DNA from 2 places in the Paenibacillus sp. Marseille-P2973 genome. Region 2 is predicted to be linked to the other one. Evidence: a T-box and tRNA genes for the amino acid it is inferred to sense, from the RefSeq annotation. Region 2 holds a T-box; the other holds one or more tRNA genes.
The links. The T-box of region 2 lies ahead of argS (arginine--tRNA ligase). A T-box ahead of a tRNA ligase gene usually reads a tRNA of that ligase, here a tRNA-Arg.
Positions count from the first base shown of each region.

Region 1: it encodes a tRNA-Arg, which carries the amino acid that the T-box ahead of argS (arginine--tRNA ligase) is inferred to sense. The anticodon was not compared.

Region 1 is NZ_JAGQEH010000009.1:57,208-64,005, forward strand. It holds gene KB559_RS17355 (stalk domain-containing protein) at 1-307, opposite strand, end outside; gene KB559_RS17360 (ABC transporter ATP-binding protein) at 580-1,311, shown strand; gene KB559_RS17365 (ABC transporter permease) at 1,308-2,342, shown strand; gene KB559_RS17370 (TetR/AcrR family transcriptional regulator) at 2,406-3,074, shown strand; gene KB559_RS17375 (PilZ domain-containing protein) at 3,223-3,600, shown strand; tRNA gene KB559_RS17380 (tRNA-Gly) at 3,680-3,753, shown strand; gene KB559_RS17385 (EamA family transporter) at 3,829-4,257, shown strand; tRNA gene KB559_RS17390 (tRNA-Arg) at 4,713-4,786, opposite strand; gene KB559_RS17395 (hypothetical protein) at 5,735-6,121, opposite strand; gene KB559_RS17400 (hypothetical protein) at 6,227-6,541, opposite strand; gene asnB (asparagine synthase (glutamine-hydrolyzing)) at 6,695-6,798, shown strand, end outside.
Region 2 is NZ_JAGQEH010000003.1:8,026-14,823, reverse strand. It holds gene argS (arginine--tRNA ligase) at 1-1,619, opposite strand, end outside; T-box leader at 1,670-1,908, opposite strand; gene KB559_RS06840 (FxsA family protein) at 1,951-2,343, opposite strand; gene KB559_RS06835 (acyl-CoA thioesterase) at 2,431-2,853, opposite strand; gene pyk (pyruvate kinase) at 2,982-4,403, opposite strand; gene KB559_RS06825 (acetyl-CoA carboxylase carboxyltransferase subunit alpha) at 4,514-5,536, opposite strand; gene accD (acetyl-CoA carboxylase, carboxyltransferase subunit beta) at 5,526-6,431, opposite strand; gene KB559_RS06815 (hypothetical protein) at 6,521-6,709, opposite strand.

The DNA of each region.
Region 1 (6,798 bases), on a different contig from region 2:
ATTCGTACTGTTGGGATGCATCCTTGATAACCAAACTGCCTCCGCTAAGCTTGATATCGGCGCCCAAAGCGTTTGCCAGATCCCGTAGCGAGTAAAGCGTTGTTTTCCCGGATGTCACTGCTTTAACGGAGACTTGAGTACCATCGACGGTAAGTTTAACGGTTGCCGTTTTGCTTTGGGCAGCTGTTGCTTTGGTCCCCGCATTCCCGGCTTTTGTACTGACGGCGGCTCCCGCGGTACCGACTGCCGTGGCTGAGGCCAATAGAGCAGTTGTTAGAACCATACCGAGCATTTTACTGTTTTTCATTCGGTTCACCCTTTTTTTATGATTTTGTGTCCGGGTCCCGCAAAGTACGAGATCTGCAGTCGAGAATTTATGTTACTTTGTGGGGTGATGAATAGGTATATTGTGCTATGCCTTGATTGTCGTACAGAATTGTTAATTCAATTCTCCGGGATTGTAATACTTTGTAAAATATTTAAAAAAATCATCTCTTTCATTTACATTTAGCGTGCTTAAGCATATATTAATAGTGAGTACTCACTCATTTTTATGAACACAACTTAGGAGGCTGCTAAATGTCTCATAATGAATCAGTTATTCAAGCGACCCATGTCGGTAAACGTTTCGGAAAGAAAATGGTTTTGAATGATATTTCGCTCGAAGTCCGGCCGGCCGAGACGTTCGGTTTGCTGGGCCCTTCGGGGTCCGGTAAAACCACGCTAGTCAAGCTGCTGACAGGGATTGATACCGTCAGTTCCGGCGAGGTCCGCATATTCGGGACGGTCATGCCCAAGCTGAGCATGCTTCGTCAAATCGGATATATGGCGCAATCCGATGCGCTTTACACCGAGCTAAGCGCTCTCGAGAATCTCGAGTTTTTTGCGGCTCTTTACGGAATGAAAGGTCCTCGGCGCAAAATCAGGATCAGAGAAGTCATGGAGATCGTCGCCCTTGGCGATGATTTGCACAAAAGAGTGGATCAATATTCAGGAGGTATGAAACGAAGATTGTCGCTGGCGATCGCTTTGCTGCATGAGCCTCCGCTGCTCGTCCTCGACGAGCCGACCGTCGGCATCGATCCTCTGCTGCGGCAGTCGATCTGGAGCGAGTTAAAGGCCTTGAATGCCAAAGGCACCACGATTCTCATGACTACGCATGTAATGGACGAAGCGGAGAAATGCGACCGCCTCGGCATGATCCGAAACGGCGCTCTTCTCGCTGCCGATACACCGTCCGCCCTCATCTCGCAGGCCGGCAAACAAACAATCGAAGAAGCATTTATTTATTACGGAGGTGGAGAGTCATGAAAATCTGGGCAATCATGTTACGCATTCTTCGTCAATTTCGCCGTGATAAAAGGACGCTGGCCCTCATTTTCATTGCTCCACTCGTAGTATTGACCTTAATGCACCTGGTATTTAACGGGAAAGATTATGAACCGAACCTGGGTATCGTCCAGATCCCCGCCCCTTTAGTCACAAGCCTGGAAAAACAGGGAGCCACGATTTTTACTTATGAGGACAAGGAGAGAACAGATCAGGCACTCGACGAACGAAAGATAGATGCGATAATCACCCAGTCAGGAAACGGGCTGGACGTTAAGCTGGAAGGAAGCGAACCGACTGTAAACAAATCCGTACTAATGCTTTTGCAAAAGGTGTCAAGAGAGCTTCAGCCGGATGTGAACGGAGCGGCAGATAAGATGAATGTTTCCTATCTTCATGGATCGGAAGATATGACGAGCATCGACCAGTTCGGACCGATCTTGATCGGATTTTTCGTATTCTTCTTCGTCTTTCTTATCGCCGGGGTGTCCTTCCTGCGCGAACGTACAACCGGAACACTAGAGAGACTCCTCTCGACACCGATCAAGCGCTGGGAGCTGGTGGTCGGATATGTCGGCGGCTTCGGCATCTTCACGGTATTTCAGGCACTCCTGATCTCATGGTTCTGTATCCAAGTGCTCGGGATCCTCATGGCCGGTTCCTTTGCCTTCGTCTTGCTGCTGACACTGCTTTTGTCGATGACCGCTTTAACCCTCGGGACATTGCTGTCTGCGTTTGCCAACAACGAGCTTCAGATGATTCAGTTTATTCCGCTCATTATTGTTCCTCAGCTCTTCTTATCGGGTCTTTTCCCGTTGGAAACTCTTCCGGAATGGCTGCAGCAGCTAAAAATTGTTATGCCGCTAACCTACGGGACCGAGGCGCTCAGTGAGGTAATGATTCGGGGCAAGGGATGGGATACGATTGCAGGGAACATATTCGTTCTGATCGGTTTCTCGCTTGTGTTCATGCTGCTGAATGTGCTCGCCTTGCGCAAACACCGCAAGATTTGAATAGATCCCTCCCCCTTATGTTAATATGAGGTAACAATAGTCATTTGCAGGAGGAATCAAGTTATGCCGCAGCAGGAACCCGTGGAGCCCGTCGATCAGTGGATCCAGGAAATCGTTAAAATGAGCGACGAAAAAATGACCGAAAAGCAGCTCAGAATCGTGCAAGCCGCCGTGGAGGTATTTGCCGAGAAAGGATACGCCTCTTCCTCCACCAGTGAAATCGCCCAGAAAGCGGGAGTGGCTGAGGGAACGATTTTCCGGCATTACAAGACGAAAAAGGAGCTTCTGATTTCCATCGTTTCCCCCATGATGAGCAAGCTGCTTGCCCCCTTTGTCTTGAACGAATTTAAAGAGGTGCTGGAGACCGACTACCCTACGCTGGAGGACTTCCTGTACGCTGTGGCGGTCAATCGGATGAATTTTGCCCGTAAGCACCTCAAAATCATCAAAATTATGCTGCAGGAAATTCCGTTCCAGCCCATGCTCCAGAAAGAATTCAAGCAGCATATCGGAACCAGGGTATTCAAGCGCTTCATGGAAATTATTGAACATTTCAAAGCTAAGGGAGAGGTCGTCGACCTGCCTACCCCTGCCTTGCTTCGTTTTGCCTCGACGGCCATGATCGGTTTGTTTGTTACCCATTTTCTGGTGGTGCCGGAAGCACCTTGGGATGAGGAACAGGAGATTCGTCATACGATCACACTGATCATGAACGGTATGGCCACGAAATAATATAAAAAGGCGTGACTTAAGGAGAAATTTCCTTCGGCCACGCTTTTTGACTTTTTGTTCATTAAATGGGGCGATAGATTCATGTCCAAATCCCCTCTTTTCGCGTATAATCGGAATATCTTGCCTTTTGGAGGTTCAATAACCAGACATGAATTCCCGCAGAAACGAACCGTTTCGTTATACGATCAACCCGCCGATGACTTGTTGGATCGAGATTAAATCCATCGATCTCAAACCGGTCAACAGCAAACTGGCCGAAGCTGAACTGATTGATATCAGCAAGTCTGGCTGCCGGATTCAGACCGGCCTTAATCTTCATGCCGCCGAGCATTCGATCGGTGCCGCGGTCCATTTTCAACTGAGTGAAGAGAGCTACACTTTTCCCGGAGAAATTCGCTGGCAGAACCCTCATGGGGCCGAGTTGTTTCACTATGGCTTATCCTTGCAACTGACCGTAGAGGAGAAGGAAAAAATTAATGTCGAATTGCGGGCATTAGCTGCCGCAAGGCGAATCGTAGTCATGTAGTGGGCGATTGACGAATTCGGACGGAGAACGGAATACTTGATCTTTTTACTCCGTATGATATAATATTTAAGTCGCTTATGCGGGTGTAGTTCAATGGTAGAACGCCAGCTTCCCAAGCTTGAGGCGAGGGTTCGATTCCCTTCACCCGCTCCATATTACATAACATCAACCCTTTGGATTCCAAAGGGTTTTTCTTTATTTATATCTCGAAAGGAGTTGTTTAACCAAATGCCGCTTTGGCTAATTTATGCGTTATTATCCGCCGTGTCCGCCGCACTGGTAGCGATTTTCGGTAAAATCGGATTGCAGCACATCGATGCTAACGCCGCCACGGCAATCCGGGCCGTCATTATGGCCCTATTCCTGCTTGGTGTAGTTGCTGTGCAGGGCAAGTTTACGCAGCTGGCGGACATCATGGCGCAGAAAAAGGCCCTCTCGTTTATCTTCTTGAGCGGTATCGCCGGCGCATTATCCTGGCTGTTTTATTTTCTCGCGCTGAAGTACGGAAAAGTATCCCAGGTCGGCCCGATCGACAAACTGAGCGTAGTCATCGCCGTGATCCTGGCCTTCGTGTTCCTCGGCGAGAAACTTTCCTGGACCGCTGCAGCCGGCGTCGTCCTGATCGCGGCCGGAGCGCTGCTCGTCGCGATTAAATAGCTGGTACGACGGAGGAGGATACTCGCGCTCCGGCGCGAGACTCCGCTCGGCCTTTTCCGTGGTGCACGGTTGGTCTCGCTACGACGAACCCCTTGTAGGGGTTCTTATTCCTAGGGACGAAAAAAGCCGGTTCGCAATGAACCGGCTCTTGACTACGTCCCAGGAGGTGTACTCGCGCTTCGGCGCGAGACTCCGCTCAGCCGTTTCCGTGGTGCACGGTTGGCCTTGCTACGACGAACCCCTTGTAGGGGTTCTCACCCCCAGGGACGAAAAAAGCCGGTTCGCAATGAACCGGCTCTTGACTACGTCCCAGGAGGTGTACTCGCGCTTCGGCGCGAGACTCCGCTCAGCCGTTTCCGTGGTGCACGGTTGGCCTCGCTCCGACGAACCCCTTGTAGGGGTTCTTATCCCCAGGGACGAAAAAAGCCGGTTCGCAATGAACCGGCTCTTGACTACGTCCCAGGAGGGATTCGAACCCCCGACCGACGGCTTAGAAGGCCGTTGCTCTATCCAGCTGAGCTACTGGGACATATAGTATGTAAAAAAAGGATGCGTTAATTATTATAACGCATCCTTTGGTTTTTTCAAAGAGGATTATTTTGACGATTTTTAACATCGTCTGGAAGTAAGCGGCGAACTGGTTAGTGTTTAACACTGTGTCCTGGCATATATGGCTAAATGGCGTTTGGAATTCAAATGCGATCAGAATTCAGATGCGATCAATGGTAGGAGATTTAACGGACATGGCGGACCTTAAGTCGGCTGATTTGGTCCATTTTGATTTCTAACGGACACAGGAGACGCTATTACCGAGAATTTTCCATGCCAAGTTACTTTTTAAGCCAATTAAGGTCTCTGATGTCCGTTAGATTGCAAAACCACCCTTTTTCCCGAGTTTAAGGTCTCTGATGTCCGTTAGACATTTCCGGTCCGTTCTGCCTGGCCAAGTAACTAAGATTGCTGAAATGGTCACACATGCTGGCCGATTACTCTTACACACCCCACTATGCCACAGTACTCAAAACCACGGTTTACCAACCCAGCCACGTAATAGTTTAAGTTAGTTAATGTGAGGTAACACGCAGCTAGATAGATCGGCTCTTGGATGCGATCGTATAGTAGAAGATTTAACGGACATGGTGGACCTTAAGTCGGCTGATTTGGTCCATTTTGATTTCTAACGGACACAGGAGACGCTATTATCGGGAATTTTCCATGCCAAGTTACTTTTTAAGCCAATTAAGGTCTCTGATGTCCGTTAGATTGCAAAACCACCCTTTTTCCCGAGTTTAAGGTCTCTGATGTCCGTTAGACATTTCCTTTCCGTTCTGCCTGCCAAGTAACTAAGCTTACTGACATGGTTATATTATGCTGGCCGATTACTCCTCCATGCGACGCACGCCACGCACGCCATGCAGTACCACACCGTACCATGCATTCCGAGCCACCCAAGCCACTCCACGTATTGGTTAGGTTATTACACCTTGCGACCCAGCTCCTCTTGCAAACGGGAGGCGATGCCGTCGTGCGCAAGGAGTCGCTGCAGGAATTGCTCCCGCTGGATCTCGGGAGCGGGCCAGCCGGATTCGCAGAAATCCTCCTCGGCCACTACGGCGGTGGCTTGATGCATGCTGTTGTCATACCAGTCGGTTTCGAGATCGGCATCGCTCCGGATCATGCGGATGATCTCGTATTCGTTTTTTCCGCCACCGCTCCGGTCCCCGCCCCCTCCCCCGGAAGACCGCGCGATGTACACAAACAAATCGGGATCTCCGACGGCCCCCGGCCTCACCTGGATTTCCGCGCAGGAGACCCCGTCATACTCCGTAGTTCTTCTGAATGTAGCATCTTTAATGTAATACATTTGCAGTGGCGGCCCCCTTCTTCTATTCCTTTTCGTGCTCGTGCTCCTACCCTACTCCTGCCCTACTCCTACTCCTACTCCGGCCCCCATCATTATCTGAATATGTTAATCCGAATCAAAACCAAGTGAGCTGCGCAATTGCTCGCGGGTCTCTTCTGTTCCAAGCCGGTAAATTTGCCGATATAGTTCATTAATATTGCTTTGGTAGTTGGCGTTGACATCTTCCTCCGGCGTATCGGGCCAAGGAAAGGTGTATGCGATAAAGCCGCTCGTTTCTTTTTCATCAATTTGCTCCAACATATGACTTATCATGTCAGCTTCTTCCGGTGTCGCGCGGATCACCCATTCATAGGGCGCCGCCCCTTGTTCCTCCAGTAAAGAACGCCCCTGAAGCGATACATAGTAAGTGTTTTTTTCCACGTCCATCCCTCCTAACCCGGGGAATAATCCCCTTTTTACTCATAGTTTTCCGTAAAGGACAGACATTTTATGCCTCTGCCAGGCATAATTTGATATTACTTTTCACCGGAACGACGAAGAGAACGGAAGCCGTCTTAGAGAGGAGAAACCAGCATGTGCGGAATTACCGGATTTATCGAATGGAATCGAGATTTGACGACAGAATCGAACCTGGTGCAGTCAATGACATCCTGTCTTGAAAAGAGAGGCCCGGACGC
Region 2 (6,798 bases):
TCATGATAAAACCGGTTAAAAGCCTGGGCCGTATCCACGAGATAACGGGTGACCATGGACGGTTCCATTTTGGTTGCGGCTTGCTCGACTCTCTCGGTAAAAAGAGACAGTTGCTTGACAAGAGCAAACTCGGCTTCCCCGGTGACAAGCGAAGAATTAAAATCTAAGAATTGGCCCGGCGCCGCAGCCGTCTTCCGCCCCGCTTCCCCCACCGCTTTCCGCAGCACACTGCAGGCTCTCGCATAGGTATACTGAACATAAGGCCCGGTCTCTCCTTCAAAGCTGAGCGCATCCTCCCAGGAGAACACGATATCCTTGATCCGGTTCGCGCTCAAATCATTGAAAATGACCGCGCCGACGCCGACCTGTCTTGCCACTTCTTCCTTGCTCTTCAGCCCGGGGTTCTTCTGTTCAATAATATCCCTGATCTTCGAAACAGCCTGGTGCAAAAGATTCTCCAGCTTGACGACATTTCCCTTTCTCGTCGACAGGCTTGCCCCTTCCAGGCTTACACGTCCGAATGGAACGTGGACCAAGTCCTCCGCCCACTCGTAGCCCATCAATTCCACAACTTTAAACCACTGGCGGAAATGCAGACTCTGCGAGTAATCCGTAACATAAACAGCCTTATGAAATTGATAGGCACTCTTCCTGTACAAAGCCGCCGCTACATCCCGCGTATGGTAAAGCGAGCTGCCATCCTGTTTCAGCATCAGCGCGGGGGCCATATCATAATCCTCCAGCCTGACCAGCCAGGCTCCTCCGTCTTCTTCAAGCAGCTCCTTTTGCTTCAGTTCGCGGATGACGGGCTCCAGTTTGTCATTATAAAAGCTCTCCCCGGTGACGTGATCAAACCGAATGCCGAGCAGATCGTAAATTTTTTCGAATTCGGCCAGGCTAAGTTCCACGAATTCACGCCAAATCTTTAACGCCTCCGGATTGCCCTGCTCTATTTTCGTGAACCACGATCTTGCTTCGTCATCCAGTCCGGGATTCTTATCGGCCTCCTCATGAAAACGAACATACAGACTCAGAAGTTCATCGATGGCCCCCTCCTCCAGCCTTTTCGGATCTCCCCACATCCGATAAGCCGTGATGAGCTTGCCGAACTGGGTACCCCAGTCGCCGAGATGATTGACCCCGATGCAGGTATATCCCAGAAACGAAAATATGTGATAGAGCGCGTTTCCGATCACCGTGGACCGAAGATGTCCGACATGAAATGGCTTTGCGATATTGGGAGAAGAAAAATCGATAACAATCGTTTTTCCCTTTCCGATGTTTTGCGAGCCATAACGATCCCCGGAGGACAAAATTCCGCTAATAACTTGGTCTCCAATAACTGCCGGATCCAAATAAAAGTTCAAGTACCCCGACACCGAGGAGGTCCGGGCTATTTCACCGGGCTTCTCATCCCTTCCCTGAATACCGGCCTCCAGTTCATCCGCAATGGCCGCTGGGGACTTGCGGAGACGTTTGCTCAATTTGAAACAAGGCAGCGAAATGTCGCCCATCGTGTTATCCGGCGGGTACTCCAGCAACGCGAGCACCTCTTCCTCAGAAATTCCGTCCAGCAAAGGGGACAATTTTGCGGCAATCGTCTTTTTGAAAAACTCCATTACAGCGACGCTCCTTCCAATTGTTAAAATACAAAAAGCCCCCGTCTCAAATAAGAGACGAGAGCTTGAAATTCCCGCGGTACCACTCTAAGTGCTGAAACTTGCATCAGCCACTCTGTAGGATAACGGCCAACCACCGGATTTGCCTACGTTAAGCCGCCCAATACCGGCTTCAATTCGGCAAACCATCTCCCGGGTCCGATTCCTTCGCGGCCTCCATACCGGCTTCCACCCTTCCGGCTCGCTGTCATGGATTCACGCAACATACTATCCCGTTCACAGATATTAAGAAAATAATTGGAACTTAATATATAGCAAAATCAAAGAAAAGTCAACGCCGGAAAAAAGTGATCGAGCCGTCCTTGATTTTTTTGCCGATCCACTTCATTAGCAATAGCCGATATAGCGGCCGAGTCAACGGAAAGACCATTGTAAATCCGATGATATCGGTCACGAAACCCGGAATCAGCAGCAAAATTCCTCCGCCGAATACGCACATTCCCTCAATCATAGTCTTACCCGGAATCTGCCTGCCGTTCATCTGCGCCTTCGCATCCGCAAGCACTTTTCGCCCTTCAAACTGCATCATTAAGCCGCCGATAACCGATGTGGCCAATGTCAAGAAGATCGTTTTGCCTACGCCCAGTCTTTCCGCAACTTCCACATAACCCCAAAATTCAACGATCGGGACCACAACAATCAAAACGGCTATCCATTTACGCATATAATAACTCCTTTTTCTTGCAGCATATCTACTTTATGATGCCGACAATCGATTCTAAGAGTATTGTACCGTTTTGGTTTAGCAGAATCAAAATTTACTCGCTTCCTCAAAAGCCGCATACCAATCAGGGAAAACCTTTTTAAACTGGACCGGTTTAAAATCCTCTCGCCGGACTACATAGTGAGTGGAGACGCCTTCGACACACAACTCCCCCTCCCCGTTCCAGACTTCATAACCGTATTCGGTCTTTACCCCGCCGTTATTTCTGATCCATGTCTTTAACAGGACTTCGTCTCCGTAACGGATGCCTTTCTTGTACTCGATCCGCATTTCCTGCACGGGTGAAATATAGCCAGCCTGTTCCATATGGATATAATTGAAGCCCAAATCCTCGATCAGCTTGGTCCGGCCGGCTTCAAACCATCCCAGATAATGAGCATGATAAATAATCCCCATCATATCGAATTCAAAATATTTAGGCTTGATTTCCAATTCACTGATATACATCATGATTACGCCCCTTTTGCCGAGAATATCCGCTTTTCAGCGCATTATGAATCCATAGTTCTTAATATATCAAAAAAGCAATGGAATGACCGTTTCCGGACGTCCCATTGCTTTCAAGTATATGGTTACTATTATTTACGGACTTGGCCGATTTTAACCAAATTCGTCGAGCCGGAACGGCCCAGCGGAATACCCGCTGTAATAACAACGAGGTCGCCTTCTTTAACGAGGCCGGAGTCCAGTCCGCCCTTCATGGCGTTATCAAACATCTCATCGGTGGAAGTAGCTACTTGACCCTTCACCGGTGTCACACCCCAATTAAGGGCAAGACGGCGGCAAGTTTGGTCAACGGTAGTTACGGCGATGATTGGGGCTTTTGGACGGTATTTCGATACCATACGAGCCGTATAGCCGGTTTCGGTCGAAGTGATGATCGCTTTGGCATTCAACTCCAGAGCGGAGTTAGCAACCGCTTGGCTGATCGCTTCGGTAACCGTTGTTTGTTGTGCATTGCTTTGTTTAATGAAAATTTCACGATATTCCAAAGCGGATTCCGCTTTTTCTGCGATGCGGGACATCGTCAGAACGGATTCTACAGGATATTTCCCTGCAGCTGTTTCTCCGGACAGCATGATAGCATCTGTACCGTCGAAGATCGCGTTCGCTACGTCACTCGCCTCAGCGCGTGTAGGTCTTGGGTTGCGCTGCATGGAATCCAGCATTTGAGTAGCTGTGATTACAGGCTTGCCAGCGCGGTTACATTTTTCGATCATGCGTTTTTGCGCGAGAGGCACGTCTTCAGCTGGAATTTCCACGCCAAGGTCACCGCGCGCTACCATCAGACCGTCGGACACTTCCAAAATTTCATCCAGGTTATCGACACCTTGCTGGTTCTCGATTTTGGAGATGATTTGGATATGAGTTGCATTATGACTTTCCAGCAGCTCGCGAATTTCGAGCACGTCGCTGGCTTTACGAACGAAGGAAGCCGCAATGAAATCGACGCCTTGTTCGATCCCGAATTTGATATCGTTAGCATCTTTCTCTGTGATGCCTGGCAGGGAAATGTTTACGCCGGGTACGTTTACGCCCTTCTTGCTCTTGATCGTACCGCCGTTGACGATGCGGCACTTGATTTCCGTTCCTTGAATATCCACTACAGTCAAACCGATCAAACCGTCGTCGATCAGAATGGTCGAACCCACTTCCACGTCTCCAGGCAATTCTTTGTATGTGATGGAGAGGCGGTCTTTGTCGCCGAGAATTTCTTCTGTAGTCAGCGTGATGAACTCATCTTGCTCAAGCTCAATCGGTTCTTCCTTCAATTTGCCGGTGCGGATTTCAGGACCTTTTGTGTCCAGCAGTATGGCGATTGATTTCCCCAGCTCTTCGCTCGCTTGGCGGATCGTTTTGATCCGGTTGCCATGCTCCTCAAAATCTCCATGGGAGAAGTTCAGGCGAGCGACATTCATCCCGGCCATGATCAGTTTCTTGGTGTTGTCTAACGATTCGCTTGAAGGACCGATAGTACAGACGATTTTTGTTTTGCGCATTTTGGGTTTCCTCCGTTTATTAAGTTCTCTCTATACATCTTTTCCAACAACTAAATTTACTACAAAATACCCGTTTTGTATAGGAAGTTTCTCATATTGTAACAGTCTACCTAGTCATTACCCACTAGGGACGAATCTATAATGGATTCTTCCACCTGTACGGGATTCTCTTTTGGCGTTCCTTCGGCGAACTCACCGATTTTGCGGAATTTGCGGTAACGGTCTTCTACCAGCTCGTCCGGGTTCATTACGGTAAGCTCTTCCAAATGTCGGATTAGCGCGTCCTTGATCGCCGATGCCGTAGTCTCATAATCCCGGTGAGCGCCGCCTTTCGGCTCCGGTACGATCTCCTCGATCACTTCCATTTCCAGAAGATCCTGAGCGGTAATTCTCATTGCCTCAGCCGCTTGGTCCGCTTTGGAAGCATCCTTCCAAAGAATCGAAGCCGCTCCGTTCGGAGAAATCGCCGAGTAAATCGCGTTTTCCAGCATTAGGACCCGGTTGCCGACGCCAAGCGCGAGTGCCCCGCCGCTGCCGCCTTCCCCGATAACCACACAGATGACGGGCACGCGCAGTCTGGCCATTTCCAGCAAGTTGCGCGCAATCGCTTCCGACTGCCCTCTCTCCTCCGCCGTGATGCCCGGATAAGCTCCCTTCGTATCAATGAAGGTAATGATCGGACGGCCGAATTTATCCGCCTGATGCATCAGACGCAACGCTTTACGGAAGCCTTCCGGATGCGCGCTGCCGAAGAAGCGGGCAATATTGTCCTTCGTATCCTTGCCCCGCTGCTGACCTAGCACCGTCACCGGCACACCGCTCAGCTTGGCCAATCCGCCGACAACGGCAAGATCGTCTCCGAAGAGCCGGTCGCCGTGCAGCTCGATGAAATCTTCGAAAATAAGAGAGATCAGATCGAGCGAAGTCGGACGTTGATGGTGCCGGGCCAAATGCATTTTTTGCGAAGGCGAGATATTGCTGTAAATTTCCTGCTCCAGCTGCTTATATCGCTCTTCCAACCGGGCGATTTCCTCGCTGAAATCGATCCCTTTTTCATTGCCGAACTGCTCCAGTTCCTGTATCTTCTCGCGGAGTTTCACGAGAGGCGATTCAAAAGGCAATTCACCCGCCATTGGCTGCTCCTCCCTTCACTCCGTGCAAATCTAGCAATTGTGACAGCGTGGCTCTCAGTTCTTTGCGGTGGACAACCATATCCAGTTGACCATGCTGCAAATTGAATTCGGCCGTCTGGAAATCATCGGGCAGCTTCTGGCGAATCGTCTGTTCGATAACGATCCGGCCGGCAAACCCGAAGACCGCTCCCGGCTCGGCGATAATTACGTCGCCAAGCATAGCAAAACTGGCCGAGACGCCCCCTGTAGTCGGGTCCGTAATGACCGAGATATAAAGGCCGCCCTGCTCGTCCAAGCGGGCCAGGGCCGCGCTCGTCTTAGCCATTTGCATCAGACTTAATATACTCTCTTGCATCCGCGCTCCGCCCGAAGTAGAGAATATAATCATCGGGAGACGCTTCTCCGTGGCCGCTTCGATCGCACGGGTAATTTTCTCTCCGACGACGGAACCCATGCTGCCGGTGAAAAAGTCAAAGCTCATCACGGCCACGACGGCCGGAAAGCCGCCGATCGTCCCCTCTCCGGTGACCACCGCTTCGCGCAGTCCGGATTTGAGTTTTTGCTGCTCCAGCTTGCTGGCATACCCCGGAAAATTCAAGGGGTCGACGGAAACCAAGTCCTCGTCGTATTCCAAAAAGCTTCCTTCATCCATAGTCATGCGAATCCGTTCCAAAGCGTTCAGCCGCATATGATGTCCGCAAGAAGGACACACTTTAAGATTCTTTTCCAATTCTTTGCTGTATTGTATGGTGCCGCAGCGGCTGCACTTATTCATCAGACCTTCCGGAATTTCACGCTTCGGCCGGTCCCCCGGCTGCGAACTGAGATCGTTCCCCAAACGTTCTGAAGGAATGGTCGCGTATTTTCTTTTTTTCTGAAACAAGTCTTTAAACACTACTACACCTCTTCAGCCGTTAATTTATTGGCCGCATCACAGCAAGACAAGGAAATATAGCTTCGATAAGCCGGCCTATTTCCTTGCCTCTAAGGATGCAATATCGAATTAAGAACTTCCTGAACTTCTTCCAGTTCACCAGACGGAACTAAAATTTCAAACTGTTGTTTGGATAAATTAACAGGACGTGTTTGGACAAGAAAGCCTTCTTCGGTGAGTTTCGTCTTGATCATATCCGCAACTTTTGCGGTAGGCGCAATGTACATTACAGTCCACATGTCCTTTTCTAAGCCCCCCAACTCCTGACCTTATCTTTGAGCCTATATAATAGAGCTATGATAACATAATTTTCAAAAATACCGCAACA